Regions from separate parts of the Arthrobacter sp. GW822-FHT05G07 genome, predicted to be linked through region 3. Evidence: riboswitches for the same ligand, from Rfam matches in the RefSeq annotation. Region 3 holds a riboswitch; each other region holds the start of a gene.

Region 1 (4,788 bases), on a different contig from region 3:
AGCCGCAATGAGCGCAAGCGCGTCCGCCGCCGTCGAAGTTTTGTAGACGGTCACCAGGCCCTCCTGATACTTCCAGTCCGGAAGGTCTCCGAGGGCAGCATTGATGGCTGCCTCAGCCAGTTGCTCATCCTTGGCTGCCATGACCGCCCCTTCTATTTCGGAGAACCCAGGTCAGAGGAACTCTGCCCGGCCCTCCATCGCCGAGGATGCGAGCGCATGCTCCCGCCGAGGAATCCGCCCTGCCTGCTTGGCCAGCCTACCGGCGATCACAGCGTGTTTGAAGGCTTCCCCCATCTGTACCGGGTTCTGAGCCCGGGTTACAGCAGTGGCCAGCAGGACGGCGTCGCAGCCCAACTCCATGGCCAACGCGGCATCGGAGGCGGTTCCGATTCCCGCGTCGAGGACCACAGGTACGGAGGCCCGGGACACGATGAGTTCAATGTTGTGCGGGTTCAGGATGCCGAGGCCTGTTCCAATGGGTGATCCCAGGGGCATGACAGCGGTGGCACCCAGGTTTTCGAGCCTGAGCGCGAGCACGGGATCGTCATTTGTGTAGGCGAAAACCTTGAAGCCGCGGTTCACCAGTTGTTCCGTTGCATCCACCAGTTCCACGGCGTCGGGCAGGAGCGTGTGTTCGTCGGCGATGACTTCCAGCTTCACCCAATCGGTCTCCAGGGCTTCCCGTGCCAGTTCAGCAGTCATCACGGCGTCCTTGGCAGTAAAGCAGCCCGCAGTGTTGGGAAGGACCCGGATGTTGTGGTTCACCAGGAGCTGGAACAGCGATCCCGTTTCGGCTGGGGAATAGCGGCGCATGGCCACGGTGGTGAGCTCGGTCCCCGACGCCAGGAGCGCTGATCCCAGGCCATCGAGGCTCGGCGCGCCTCCGGTACCCATGATGAGCCGGGAACCGAATTCGACACCGTCGATCACCAGCGCGTCAGTGGAATGAACGTCAGTGGTGCGAACGTCAATGTTTGCTGTTGTCATGGTTCAGCCTCCTTGGACTGCTGTTACGAGTTCGAGTTCGTCTCCGTCGGCCAGCGCCGTCACGGCCCATTGGCTGCGGGGCACCACCTCGGAGTTACGTGCGACCGCGACTCCCAGCTTGCCGCCGTCGGCCGCTTGTCCGCGAGGGTCCAAGGCGCGGCCGGTGATCGCTGTGACCAGGGTGCTGACGGATGCGTCATCGGAGACTGCGTGATCGGTTCCGTTGAGTTTGATGTTCATGCTGTTTCCTTGGTGGGAGCGTGTGCTGCTGGTGTAAGAACTTGGGGAACTGAAGCGTTGCCCGCGAAGCGATCAGGCAGGAACGGAGTCCATCGAGGGTCCGTTGTGCCGCTGATGAGTTCGCCCACGATTCTGGCGGCCACGGGAGTCAGGAGCACACCGTGGCGGAAGAAACCTGTGGCGATCACCAGGCCGTCAGTGTCGCCGTGGGGACCGCTGACCCGTCCGAGCAGGGGGGCGTTGTCCGGGGTTCCAGGGCGGGCGCGGGCGGTTGCTTCAAGGAGTTCCAATTCCGCAACTGCGGGGACCAGGGCTTGGGCATCCCTCAGCAGCTGGTAGACGCCGCCGGCCGAGACCGCGTTGGAAGACGCTGACAATCCGTCTTCGCGTTGCGTCGCCCCAATCACCACGGTTCCGTCATCCCGGGGAACTATGTAGACGGGAACGCCTCGAACCATCCCCCGAACAGTGGACGTGACCAAGGGCCGGAGGTTGTCGGGGACGCGAAGCCGGAGGATGTCGCCATAGACCGGCCTCACCGGAAGGTTCAGTCCCTCAGGGAGCCCCGACAGTTGGGATGCCCCCAGCCCGTTGGCCACCACAGTCTCCGCGGCGCGGACCACGACTCCGGATTCGAGTTCCACTCCGGTGACCCGCCCGTCATCCCTCAGCACACCGCGTGCCGGGGAAGGAACGGCGAATCCGTCATCGGCCCCGGACACCCAGGAACCGTCGTCAGGTGAATGGTTTGCTAATCCAGCCAGGAGGCATGCGGCGAGCTTTCGCGGATCCACTTGGTGGTCGGCGGGAATATCGAAAGCGCAGGAAATCTGTGGGCTGAGGAGCGGCTCGCGTTGCCTCGCGTCCCGCAGGGCCAGAGGTTCAACTCCCAATCCAGCTGCGAGCTGTACGGACCTCAGGTCTGCGAGCGCCCTGCGGTCGGCTGCGTCGGCACCCACGGCGAGGGTCGGCGTCGTGCGGTATCCGCTGCCCTCTCCACCCACGTGCAGTCCGTCCACGAAGGAAGGCCACAGCCGCGAAGATTCGACCATCAATTCCAGGAGGTCTCCCTCCTGATAATGCAGTTCGCTGACGGGTGCAAGCATTCCGGCGGCGGCGAACGTTGCACCCGAGGCCGGGACGGGATCGATCAGCGCCACTGAACGGCCAAGTCGCCGGGCTTCATGAGCGATGCCAAGGCCTATGATGCCGCCGCCAATGACGGCCACGTCTGCCTGGATGGGGGTATGGCGGGGACCTGCCATTCGTTTCCTTCCCTACGCCGGTACTAGCCGGATCAGGTCAAGCGGTCGGCGCTGAAGCCCTCTCAGCCGGACAGTCATATGACGAATGTCGCGGCTCCCGCAGTACGTGCCCAGTTTAGAGGAACTACTCTGGTTTCCATGACCCAGCCTGACGCCCTCGCCTCCGCCCGCCTCTATCTGTGCACTGATGCCCGTCAACGGCAGGGCGATTTCGAAGACTTTGTGGACGCCGCATTCGCTGGAGGCGTTGACATCATCCAGCTCCGCGACAAGACTCTGGAAGCTGCCGAGGAGCTTGAATTGCTGGCCGTTTTGCGGAGCGTCGCACAACGGCACGGACGGCTTTGGGCTGTCAACGACCGGGCCGATGTTGCCAGTATTTCCGGGGCTCCTGTATTCCACATCGGTCAAAAGGACCTGCCCCTGACGGCAGCGCGAACCCTCTTGCCGAACGTGACCGGCATCGGTCTTTCCACCCACACACAGGAACAAATCGATGCGGCAGTCGCCACCTCCCAGGGCCCCCTGGGACTGGACTATTTCTGCGTGGGTCCGGTCTGGGCAACGCCTACCAAACCCGGCCGCTCGGCGGTGGGGCTGGACTTGGTCACATATGCCGCAGAAGCGGAAAAGCGTTCGGGCAATGCTGTGACACTTCCTTGGTTCGCCATTGGTGGCATCGACCTCAGCAACGTTGAACAGGTAGTGGAAGCGGGAGCCAGCCGGATCGTCGTGGTCCGTGCCATCACCGAGGCAACAGACCCGACGGCGGCAGCCAAGTCGCTGCTGCAAGCACTGGACACCGTGTAGTTTCCCGCCGAATTCAAGTGGTCTTAGCCGCTACGCGGTCAGGCCAAGGCCTGTCATCCGGCGCCCGTGTTTATCGGCGAGTTCCGTCGTTAAGCTCCTGACCGCTGCACGCGCATCCCCGCCGCCTTTCAGCAATGGTCCCAGCAGGGGGTGTTCCATGCCGACGCGCTGCGCCTGCGTCAAGGCCTCCCCCACCAAGCGGCGACCCCACAATGCAAGGCGCGAGGCCAGGCGCGGGTCGTCAGCCAAGGCCCGCCTGATCAGGACCCGAAGGACTTCCGTGGCCTGGTCAGGGGAAGCGACGCGTTCAACGAAATGCCGCGTTGTTGGGTCGAGGAACATCGATACGGCCCTGTAGAAGTCCGATGACACCGTATCGATGACGTACGCCTTCATGACAGATTCGAACCAGTCCCCCGGTTTGGTGCGCTCATGGAAATGATCGAAGGAGCGCTGGAACGGCAGCATGGCTTGTTCCGGATCGACGCCCATCTCCGACAACCGGTCATTGAGGAGCGCAAAGTTGCCGTAGGCGCCCACGGCGATCTTCGCGAACACAGACCTGTCATGGAGGGTGGGGGCATAGCGCGAATCCAGGGAGAGGCGCCCGAAAGCGGATAGCTCGCCATATGCCATGGCTCCAAGCAACTCCGCGGAGAGTTGCCCGGCAGAGGCTGCAGCGTCCGGGGAGATGCCCATGGATCAAGACTATCCCTGGTGGGCCACAACCTCCCCGGGGTCGGGTTCCTGCTTCCAGTGCCATTCCTACTAGGCTGGCTCGAAGTGAGTTGACTGCCGCATGCCCCTCATGCCGTAGGTCCTCCTCCTCGCACCCACTTCACTGAAGGATTTTCAATGAGTCACCCCAGTTACCCACCCGCGCCGCAGAACGACGCCGGAGCAGGAATTCCGCAGGTGCCTGCCGCACCCTACGCTTACGGCGGCCAGTTCCAGGGTGGGGCACAGCCGGGCTACCAGCCCGGACCGGATTCAGGCCCCTACGGAACCCCGGTGGGAGCTCCGGCGAAGTCCTTCATGACCACATGGATCCTGGCCCTGCTCCTGGGTAGCTTCGGTGTGGACCGCTTCTATCTGGGCAAGATCGGTACCGGAATCGCGAAGCTGCTCACAGCCGGCGGCTTCGGTATCTGGTCCATCGTTGACCTCATCATCACGCTGACGGGAAACGCCCGGGACAAGCAGGGCCGTCCGCTTGCGGGTTACCCGGAGAACAAGAAGAAGGCATGGATCATCACCATTGTCGTCTGGTTCGCGGGCCTGATTGTCGGAATCGTGTCCACGGTGTTGTCGTTGACCTTTGTTGCTGCTGCAGTCCAGGGTGCAGGCACCGATGCCCCGGTCCTGCCGTCGGCCTCCCAGGAGGCACCGGCACCGTCGTCGGGCACTGCCTCTGATGACGGTTCCTTAACCGTCACCATGTCCGAGGGCAACACCGTGAAAGTCAGCCTCCTGAACTCCGGTTACA
Region 2 (4,788 bases), on a different contig from region 3:
GTGACCCTGACGCTTCCGGTAGCCGGTCTTGTTCTTGAACTTCTGGATGACGATCTTCGGACCACGGAGGTCCTCGAGGATCTCAGCCGTGACCTTGACGTTGGCCAGTTCCGCAGCTGCGGAGGTGACCTTCTCGCCGTCAACCAGGAGCAATGCGGGCAGCTCAAGCGTGCTACCGGCTCCACCGGGGACGCGGTTCAGCGTTACGTAGTCTCCAACGGAAACTTTTTCTTGGCGGCCGCCTGCGCGGACAATCGCGTACACCACTTGGGTACTCACTTCTCTCGACGTTTATTACAAAATTTGCGTGCGGAACCTTCAACCGGAATCAGGCCTGGTTCGCGCTGTGCCTCAACGCCGTGGACTTCTGATCGAAGTCCGCGAGTCATCCCATGAACAATTCCAAGGGGCATAACCCAAGTGTTGGCGTAAGCACCGAAGATCAAGATTACGCTAGTTTGACCTTCAGCTGCAAATGAGGCCGGGTCCGGAGGCTACCTCGTGACTTGCGTCACGAGTTGTAACGGACTCTCCCGGCACCGTGCCCATACAGCCTACAGGTTTTCGGCGAGATTAACGCGATTCAGGCAACGACGCGCTGACGTGTCTCCGCAGTTGCCCGCAAATGCATCCGTGGTAGCGGGCTAGCCGCGGCCGATGGAAGGCTGCGCAAACAACCGCGGAGCATCAAAAAACGCCGTCTCATAACGGCAGGACTGGATGAAAGCGTCCATCATGGCGGCCCGCTCCATCTCCGAACCCGCAATGGCCGCAGCATCCGTGAAATTGATCGCTTTCCGGGTTGCGGCAGCGAAGTCCTCGTCGGCGTAGGTCTTCAGCCACTCGGCATAGGCGTGATCTGCGGGGGCTCCGGCGTCTACATACGATGCATGAAGCTGCCGACCCACCTCCGCGTACAACCAGTAACAGGGCAGGATCGCCGCGAGCACCACCGCGTAGCTGCCGGAAGCCGACTTTGCCAGTAGATGATCCACATAGGACTTGGTGACCGGGCCGGTGGCCGTGGAGGCCTCCCTGGTGCTCAGCCAGTTCCTGTGCAGCTCCGATTCAACTTCCAGGCACTGCTGTGATGCCTTGGCCCAGAACAACTGCTCTTCCTCCGTGGGGGCCAGGGCCCCCGCACGCGCCAACACCCTGGAGTACCCATTGAGGTAGATCGCATCTTGGGCGAGGTAGTAGTTGAAGTCACGTTCCGGGAGTTCGCCCGATTGAAGTCCTTGAATGAACGGAAGCCCGTAAATGGATTCGAGCTCTGGACCGGCTTCCTTCCACAAGGTCGCAGCGAAGGCGCCCGGCTTGGATGCCTGCTGGAGGTGGTGGAAGTGATGCACGGGCCCGTTCCCCTGCCCCACCTCGAGGGCCTCAGAGGTTGTCAAAGCCCCCAGTAACCAAGACTTCGCTTCCTGCAGTGAAACTTCCCAGTCACCCGTGCGTGCCTGGACTGTAGCCAAGGCGGACGACAAGGAGCACCCGGTTCCGTGGCTGTTCCGCGTTTCGACCCGGGGACCTGTTATCTCGATCACGTCCCGTGACAGCATCCCACTGGTGTTCACCAGTGCATCAGGACATACCGGACCAGGCAGGTGGCCACCCTTGACCAGGACCGTGTTTCCGTACTCCGCTGCCAGCCGTTTGCCTTGGTCCAGCGCCGATTCCCATTCTGTTGCCTCCGGCTCCCCCAGCAACATGGCAAGTTCCGGAAGGTTCGGGGTGATCAGGTCGGCCAGAGGCAGCAGCGAACGCAAAGCCTTCTCCGCTGACTCGCGCAGGAGCCGGTCGCCACTGGTGGCCACCATCACCGGGTCCAGGACCACGACGGCGGGACGCACCTCTTCAATCCAGCCGCGGACCTCGTCTATGACGGTCGCATCGCCGAGCATTCCGATCTTGACGGCATCAATGGTGATGTCGCTGCTGATGGCGTCCAGTTGCTGTCGGAGGAACTGCGCGGGAGGGACATGGACGGCGATGACCCCCATGGTGTTTTGTGCGGTGAGAGCCGTGATGGCAGCCATTCCGTAACCGCCGAGTGCTGCGATGCTCTTCAGGTCCGCCTGAATTCCCGCGCCGCCGGAAGGGTCCGAGCCGGCAATACTCAGTACGCGTGGGGTTGCCCGGCCCGAGTTCGGAGCGTCGAGTGGGTACACAGCTGAATATGGTGATGCAGTCATGAGGACATCCCTTCGCCGGTGCTAACCGGACAGGTTCAACGGGTCTGGATCTCAGCCTGGCCCAACGCCCGGCACCCCGTGTCAGTCCCCAAGCCTAGCCGGGAAGCGACGTGGCGCGGGAACCGGACCACGTCGCGACCGGGATGTGACCACGGATGCATGGAATGCGTGGCCTGCGCGGACAAGAAAGGCCCTGCACAGTCCGCCGTTGGCAGATTGTGCAGGGCCCTCTCAGCTGTTGCTGTCCGGATTTAGAGCTCGGAGGCAGGAACTCCAACTCCGAGGATGATGGGCTCGTCGGTTGATGCCTTCTTGGCTTGTTCCGCGGGCACCTTGGCCTCATGGGCCGAGCCTCGGGGGGCCGAGGCCGTCACCTCATGGTGCTCGACGCTGGTTTCATTGGCCGCGCCTTGGGCCCGGCTGGCACTCCGGTTGCGGCGGCCACGACGACTACTCGTAGCCTGAACAGCCTCGGGAGCTTTTTCGGCACGGGCCGGCACATCAGCCTTCGGGGCATCAGCAGGCTCCGGCACGACCACCGGCGCGGCTTCTTCCGCAGGTGCCGGAGCAGCGCCGAGGTGCGAGAACGCCTCGGCCAGGAGGTCCAGGCTCATGGCAGGCTTGGCGGCCTGCGGTTCCTCGTGGTGCTCAACGAACGGCAGTGCTACTTCTTCGCCGCCGAAACGCAGGACGGGAGTAGACCTTGCTTCCTGGACTGCTGCTTCCCTTTTTTCTGCTTCGCGGGCAGTTGCTCCGGCTTCGCCGCTGGCGGCGGTACCGGATGCGGGGCTAACGGCCGGCTCGTGGCCCGCCGCCCTTGCCTGCTCCTCTGCGCGGTGAACTTCGTCGTCGTGCAGGTGGGCGGCGTGCGCTGCAGCGGCAATCGTCGCCAGGGCAGCCCGGGTTGCCTCAGCCTTGGCTTGCCGGGCGGGATCCTGTGCTTCGACCGGAGCCGAAGGTGCAGCCGGGGCGGACGTCGTCGTATGGACCTGCGCGGGGGCTTCGGCGATGGCCTGTCCCCCACCCTTGCCGCGGCGGCGCTTGCGTTCCGTCCGCGCTGCAGGCTGCTGTGCCTCGGCGTGCGGGCGGTGGTGCTCGGCGGCAACCACGTTGGCGCGGCGGTGTTCAACGGGCTCGTCGTGGGTGACAACGCCCCTGCCGGCGCAATGCTCGCACTGCTCACCGAAGACCTCAAGGAGGCCGGTACCCATACGCTTGCGTGTCATCTGGACCAAGCCCAGCGACGTCACTTCGGCCACCTGGTGCTTGGTACGGTCGCGGCCAAGGCACTCGACCATGCGTCGCAGGACGAGATCGCGGTTGGATTCCAGGACCATGTCGATGAAGTCGATGACGATAATGCCGCCGATGTCGCGCAGACGGAGCTGGCGAACCACTTCCTCAGCCGCTTCAAGGTTGTTCTTGGTCACCGTTTCTTCGAGGTTTCCGCCGCTGCCGGTGAACTTACCGGTGTTGACGTCCACCACGGTCATGGCCTCGGTGCGGTCGATGACCAACGAACCACCGGACGGCAGGAAGACCTTACGCTCCAGCGCCTTGTGGATCTGCTCGTCGATGCGCCAGGCAGCGAAAATGTCCTGGTCCTTGGTCCACTTTTCAAGGCGGCCCACCAGATCAGGGGCAACGTACGTGACGTAGGCCTCGATGGTGTCCCAGGCGTCGTCACCGGAGACGATCAGCTTGGAGAAGTCCTCATTGAAGACGTCACGGACCACCTTGATGGTGAGGTCGGGTTCGCCGTAAAGCAGTTCAGGGGCCAGGACCTTGGTGGACGAGGCCTGTCCTTCGATGCCTTCCCACTGGGCGCGCAGACGGTTGATGTCGTGCGTCAGCTCTTCCTCCGACGCCCCCTCAGCGGCTGTGCGGACAATGACACCGGCGTTTTCCGGCAAGCGGTCCTTCAGGATGCGCTTGAGGCGGTTGCGTTCGACGTCGGGAAGCTTGCGGGAGATGCCGGTCATGGAACCACCGGGTACGTAGACCAAGTAGCGGCCCGGCAAGGAGATCTGGCTGGTGAGCCGGGCCCCCTTGTGCCCCACGGGGTCTTTGGTCACCTGGACCAGGACGGAGTCGCCGGACTTCAGGGCGTTCTCGATCCGGCGTGGCTGGCCTTCAAGATTGACTGCGTCCCAGTTGACTTCACCGGCGTACAGGACCGCGTTGCGGCCACGTCCGATGTCCACGAAGGCAGCTTCCATGGAAGGCAGAACATTCTGGACCTTGCCCAGGTAAACGTTGCCGATCAGGGAGTCCTGCTGGGTCTTGGAGACGAAGTGCTCAGCCAGAACACCGTCTTCCAGGACGCCGATCTGAATTCTGTCGTCGCGCTGGCGGACGATCATCTGGCGGTCCACCGACTCGCGGCGGGCAAGGAACTCGGCCTCGGTGATGACCTGGCGGCGGCGTCCGGTTTCGCGGGATTCGCGGCGACGCTGCTTTTTGGCCTCAAGCCTGGTGGAACCTTTGACGCCGGTAACGCGGTTGGACGGGGCTGTTTCCGTGATGGGGCGCGGTGCGCGGACACGGGTGACGGTGTTGGGCGGATCATCGTCCGAGCCGCCGGTCAGTTCAAGAT
Region 3 (4,788 bases):
CGTCATCAGCAAGATCGCTGGCAACGCAATCGCCAAACCGCGGAGCATGAAACCAAGCCCCAGCTCAAGGGAACCTTCGCTGATGGACCAGAGCCCGACGTCGAGCAGTACAGCGCCGCTGTCCGCCGCCACGATCGCGGTGCTCCAGCCGCCGATCGCGGCCGCGATGATCAGGGGCCAGGCCCGCCGCCATAAAAGCCTGAAAGTGAGGCCGGCCAACGGGAAGAGCGCCAGTTCAGCAATGAGTGCCGTTGAGGCCGAGACCCAGTCAATGGACAGTGCCAGCACAAGGGATATGAGGAAGACCGCTACGAACTTGGCCAGAGGGTTGGCACGGGTCAGCAGGGAGTGGTTTCCGCGAATATTCAGTGCGTCCCTCATGCTGCGCCGGCTTCCTGATGGGTGGCTCGGCCCTCCGTGATCGGGCCTAGCCGCAGTTCTGTGCCGCCGAGTACGGCACTGAATTCCTGATCGTGGGTCACGGAGACCACCGCGGTTCCAGCGTCCAGCAACTCGGAAAGGAACGACGCCAATTCTGCCCACGTGTTGGCGTCCTGGCCGAACGTGGGCTCGTCCAAGACAAGAACCTTCGGATGTGCTGCGAGCACCGTGGCCACCGAAAGCCGCCGCTTCTCCCCGCCGGACAACGTATACGGGTTGGCGTCCACAAGATGCGTCAGCCGCAACCGCTCCAACAGTTCATCCACGCGTTCCTCGCCATGGCCCAGATGCTTCGGACCGAACATGAGTTCATCCAGGACCTTGCCCGTGACGAACTGATGCTCCGGCTCCTGGAACACCGTCCCGATGCGGGCGATCAGCTGCTCCGCCTTCCACTTGTACGGGTCAATGCCCGCGCCTTCGGAAAGCTCGACGGCGGCACTCACCTTGCCGTCCACAGGCGCCAAAAGGCCGGCCAACGTGAGCGCGAACGTGGACTTGCCCGCACCGTTTGGGCCCGTAATGGTCAGTGCCTGGCCAGCTCTTACCTGCGCACTGATGCCCGTTTGCACCGGCATGGGCGGGATGGTTTTGAACCCTTTGCGCCGTGGCTTTTCACGGGAAACAGAAAGGTCCTGGGCTGCGAGGAGAAGCTGCGCGGTGTCGGGCTCATTGTGCCGCCCCCGGGTTGCCGGGACGTACCCGGGCACCCAGACGCCTGCCGACATGAGCATAGTGCGGGCCTCGGAAAGGACCTGGTCCGGAGGGCCGTCCAAGAGGACGCCGCCCGTGACCCGCCCGGCCCCTGCGGCCGTGCTGGACCCTGCGGCCGATCCCGGCTGCAGGACCACGATCCGGTCCACCAGGTCCTTCCACACAGAGACGCGGTGTTCCACCACAACCAGCGTGGCGCCGGTCTTGTCCAGGCAGCGCCCAACAGCATCCCGGACCTCGAGCACACCTGCCGGGTCCAGGTTGGCTGTTGGTTCGTCCAGAAGGATCAGGCCGGGGCGCATGGCCAAAATGCCCGCAAGCGCGAGGCGCTGCTTCTGGCCGCCGGAGAGCGCCGCCGTCGGGTGATCCAACGCCAGGCCGCCACCCGCAGCGGTACGCAACCCGACGTCGTCGAGCGCTTCATGGACGCGGGACCAGATTTCGTCCCGCGGAACTGCAAGGTTCTCCGCGCCGAAGGCGACGTCGTCGCCAACCCGCGACAAGACCACCTGCGTTTCCGGATCCTGCTGCATCAGTCCGGCACGGCCACGCTGCTCGCGGGGCGCGACGCCGTCGATCAGCAGGGAGCCGGTCTCATCCGAGTCGTCTTCCTCATCCCCCAGCACCCCGGCGAGGGCGTGCAGGAGGGTCGACTTGCCGGCGCCCGAAGGGCCCAGCAGCAGAACCAGTTCCCCCGGTTCGATCCGAAGGTCCAGGCCTTGAATGGCAGGCTGGGCCCGGCCGGCATGCCGCCATCCCCAGCCCTCGGCGGAGATGGCGGCAGGCCGGACCGTGCCGCTTTGCGTGGCGGACATCAGTTGAAGACTGGCTCCGAAGCGGCCTTGCGCGAGGCGAAGGAGCTCAGCACCCCGGTCTTGGCGAGGCCGCGCGTCGCAACCCAGGAGAGGGCGCCGGCGATGATGGCACCGGAGATCGTGGTGAAGGTGATGTAGGCCAGCTTGTCGATGGCCTCGTAGGCGATGTTCCAACCCCATGGCAGGAAGGAGTCGTTCAGGCCGCAGAAGAGGCCCGCGCCGGCGCCCGCAAGGAGCGCGGTGGGCAGGTTGAACTTCTTGTACCTGAAGGCGGCGAAGATGAGCTCGGCGCCCAGGCCCTGCAAAACGCCGGATATCAGCACCGTGGTGCCGTACTGCGAGCCCATGATGAGCTCACCGGTGGCGGCGACGGCTTCGCAGAACAGCGCAGCACCGGGCTTGCGGATAATGAGCATTCCCAGGACCGCGGGAATCATCCAGCCACCGGCAATCAAGCCTGTGAGCGGCGGATACGTCGCGTTCATGGGGATGGATACCAGTGCCGCGCCCTGGGACCATGCCCAGAAGATCACGCCGCCGGCGATGGCGATAAGAGCCGCCACAACGATGTCTACAACGCGCCAGTTATAACTGGCCTTCTTCACGTTTACCGTGGTCATTTCTGCCTCCTGAGGTTACAGGAGGGGAAAGTGCTCCCCGGATCCCGGGTCCGGCTCGCGCCGTCCGCATCCGGACACTCTGAGAAGCTCGACTCCCTTGCGCCGGTACTAACCGGATCAGGTTCGAGGGTCTGCGGCTGTCCGCACTCTCAGCGCCCTCGCGTCTCCTGCATCTCTGCAGAGTCCGACGGCGGCGCTCCCCTGTCGTTATCAAATCTGCCCTGATGGGCTGGTTCAGTTTACACCTGAGTCCGTGGCGGGCGCTGCGGTCCAGTCACAATCGGCTTCCCGTCCTTGAGGTGCCCGTTGCCACGCGCGTTGCGAGGCCCGCTCTGCACCCTTCCCCCGCGCCATTCCCTGCACACCAGGCCTAACAACGAGACGGGGGTGCGTTGCGAGGCCCGCTCTGCACCCCTCCCCCACGCCATTCCCTGCACACAAGGCCTAACAACGAGACGGGGGTGCGTTGCGAGGCCCGCTCTGCACCCTTCCCCCGCGCCATTCCCTGCACACCAGGCCTAACAACGAGACGGGGGTGCGTATTGCGAGGCCCGCTCTGCACCCTTCCCCCACGCCATTCCCTGCACACCAGGCCCCACAACAGGACCTGAGAGAATGAATCAGCAGACTTCACCGCGGCAAAGGGGCACATTTCATGACGGACATCTCCGGCTCGGGACTTACAGACACCAACGCCGTGGCGGAACCCCGCCTGGCAGCGAGCGTCATCCTGCTCCGCGACGCCTCGGACGGCCTCGAAGCCTTCGTCCAACACAGGGTGAGCACCATGGACTTTGCCGCCGGAATGGTGGTCTTCCCTGGCGGACGCGTCGATGCCGCCGATCAGAGCGGGTGGGACTACCCGGCGGAGCTGCTTCAACGCCACGCAGCCGACTGGAACCAGAGCTCCCTGAGCGCGGATCCGGGAGCAGCAGCGAAGAACGCCGGGACGGTACTCGCTGCCGCCATCCGCGAGGTTCAGGAGGAGGCCGGACTCACCATCGATGCCTCCGACCTCCGCCCGTGGGCCAACTGGATCACCCCCACGGACATGCCCAAACGCTTCGACACGTTCTTCTACGTTGCCAAGCCCTCTCCGGGAGCCACGCCGCAGCACCAAACCACGGAAGCCTGGCAATCACTGTGGATGCCGGTGGCGGACATTCTTGAAGCGGAAGCCGCAGGCACGTTGAAACTGATGCCGCCCACCTATTACCTGCTCAAAGAAATCGCCGGACTCGGAACCGTGGACGCTGTCTGGTCGGCCGAACACCCAGTCGTTCCAGTACTTGCGCCGGTTGGTTCATTGGCGGCGTTCCTCAAGGAACGGGAAAGCCGCCGCTAACGGTGTGGCCTTTAGAGCTAGGCTGGGGGCATGAACCTCTTCTTCAAGCTGATCGGTGCCGGAGTAAGCCTCGGAGCAGGATTCGTAGGCACCAAACTCGTCAATAAAGGGTGGGAAAAGGCCACTGGCAACAAACCACCCATGGGCAACGACGATATGGAAACCAGTCTGCGTTCGGCGCTGACATTCGCACTGATTTCGGCTTTTGTGAGCACGCTCATCCAGGTCCTGGCAAGCCGGGGCACGCAGCGCGCCATCGCGCGCTTCGCGAAGACCCACGACATCGTCTAGGCACCCGAACCACGAACGCCGGGATCACCTGCAGGTGACCCGGCGTTCGTTGTGGCTGCTGCTAGCGGTCGCTCCCCGGTTCCTGACCGGCGGCCGCCCTTTGGACTACGGCTTCCAACTCATCCTTGGTGAGCTTTTCGCGGTGTCCGTGCTTGGTGCGGTACGCCGAGCGGCCCACCATGTGGGCAGAGACGGGCGCCGTGAGGAGCTGGAAAATCCAGGCCACCACCAAGACAGGCCACACCCACCAGGTGCGCATCTGGAGTCCGATTGCGGCAAGCATAAGGAACAACCCCAGGACCTGCGGTTTGGTGGCTGCGTGCATGCGGCTCATGAGGTCCGGGAAGCGGAGCAAGCCGATGGCCGCGCCCAGTGACATCAGGGCACCCACCACCAGGAATACGGCGGTGACAACATCAATCACAGCGTCAAGGCCGGTGGCATCAGGACTCATTGCTTTGCTCCCTGCGTTCGGCCACGAACCTTGCAACTGTCACAGAGCCGATGAAACCGATCACTGCGAGCGCTACCAGCAGCATCAGGTTGTTCAGATGCTTGTTCA

Evidence for each region. A riboswitch is a leader RNA that binds a small molecule or an ion and turns the genes downstream of it on or off. The one in region 3 is predicted to bind thiamine pyrophosphate.
Region 1: it holds a riboswitch for thiamine pyrophosphate, as region 3 does, so the genes downstream of both, thiO (glycine oxidase ThiO) here and AC1RJY_RS08840 (ECF transporter S component) in region 3, are expected to answer to the same signal.
Region 2: it holds a riboswitch for thiamine pyrophosphate, as region 3 does, so the genes downstream of both, thiD (bifunctional hydroxymethylpyrimidine kinase/phosphomethylpyrimidine kinase) here and AC1RJY_RS08840 (ECF transporter S component) in region 3, are expected to answer to the same signal.

Annotation. Positions count from the first base shown of each region.
Region 1 covers NZ_JBXALT010000003.1:83,840-88,627, reverse strand. Annotated here, with positions in the region: gene AC1RJY_RS05590 (4a-hydroxytetrahydrobiopterin dehydratase) at 1-141, opposite strand, end outside; gene AC1RJY_RS05585 (thiazole synthase) at 172-987, opposite strand; gene thiS (sulfur carrier protein ThiS) at 991-1,227, opposite strand; gene thiO (glycine oxidase ThiO) at 1,224-2,492, opposite strand; TPP riboswitch at 2,485-2,603, opposite strand; gene thiE (thiamine phosphate synthase) at 2,631-3,302, shown strand; gene AC1RJY_RS05565 (ferritin-like fold-containing protein) at 3,333-4,001, opposite strand; gene AC1RJY_RS05560 (TM2 domain-containing protein) at 4,158-4,788, shown strand, end outside.
Region 2 covers NZ_JBXALT010000005.1:62,756-67,543, reverse strand. Annotated here, with positions in the region: gene rplU (50S ribosomal protein L21) at 1-267, opposite strand, end outside; gene thiD (bifunctional hydroxymethylpyrimidine kinase/phosphomethylpyrimidine kinase) at 645-2,192, opposite strand; TPP riboswitch at 2,183-2,281, opposite strand; gene AC1RJY_RS09540 (Rne/Rng family ribonuclease) at 2,444-4,788, opposite strand, start outside.
Region 3 covers NZ_JBXALT010000004.1:318,528-323,315, forward strand. Annotated here, with positions in the region: gene AC1RJY_RS08830 (energy-coupling factor transporter transmembrane component T family protein) at 1-381, opposite strand, end outside; gene AC1RJY_RS08835 (ABC transporter ATP-binding protein) at 378-1,970, opposite strand; gene AC1RJY_RS08840 (ECF transporter S component) at 1,970-2,590, opposite strand; TPP riboswitch at 2,667-2,803, opposite strand; gene AC1RJY_RS08845 (NUDIX hydrolase) at 3,246-3,935, shown strand; gene AC1RJY_RS08850 (DUF4235 domain-containing protein) at 3,966-4,226, shown strand; gene mnhG (monovalent cation/H(+) antiporter subunit G) at 4,288-4,680, opposite strand; gene AC1RJY_RS08860 (MrpF/PhaF family protein) at 4,670-4,788, opposite strand, start outside.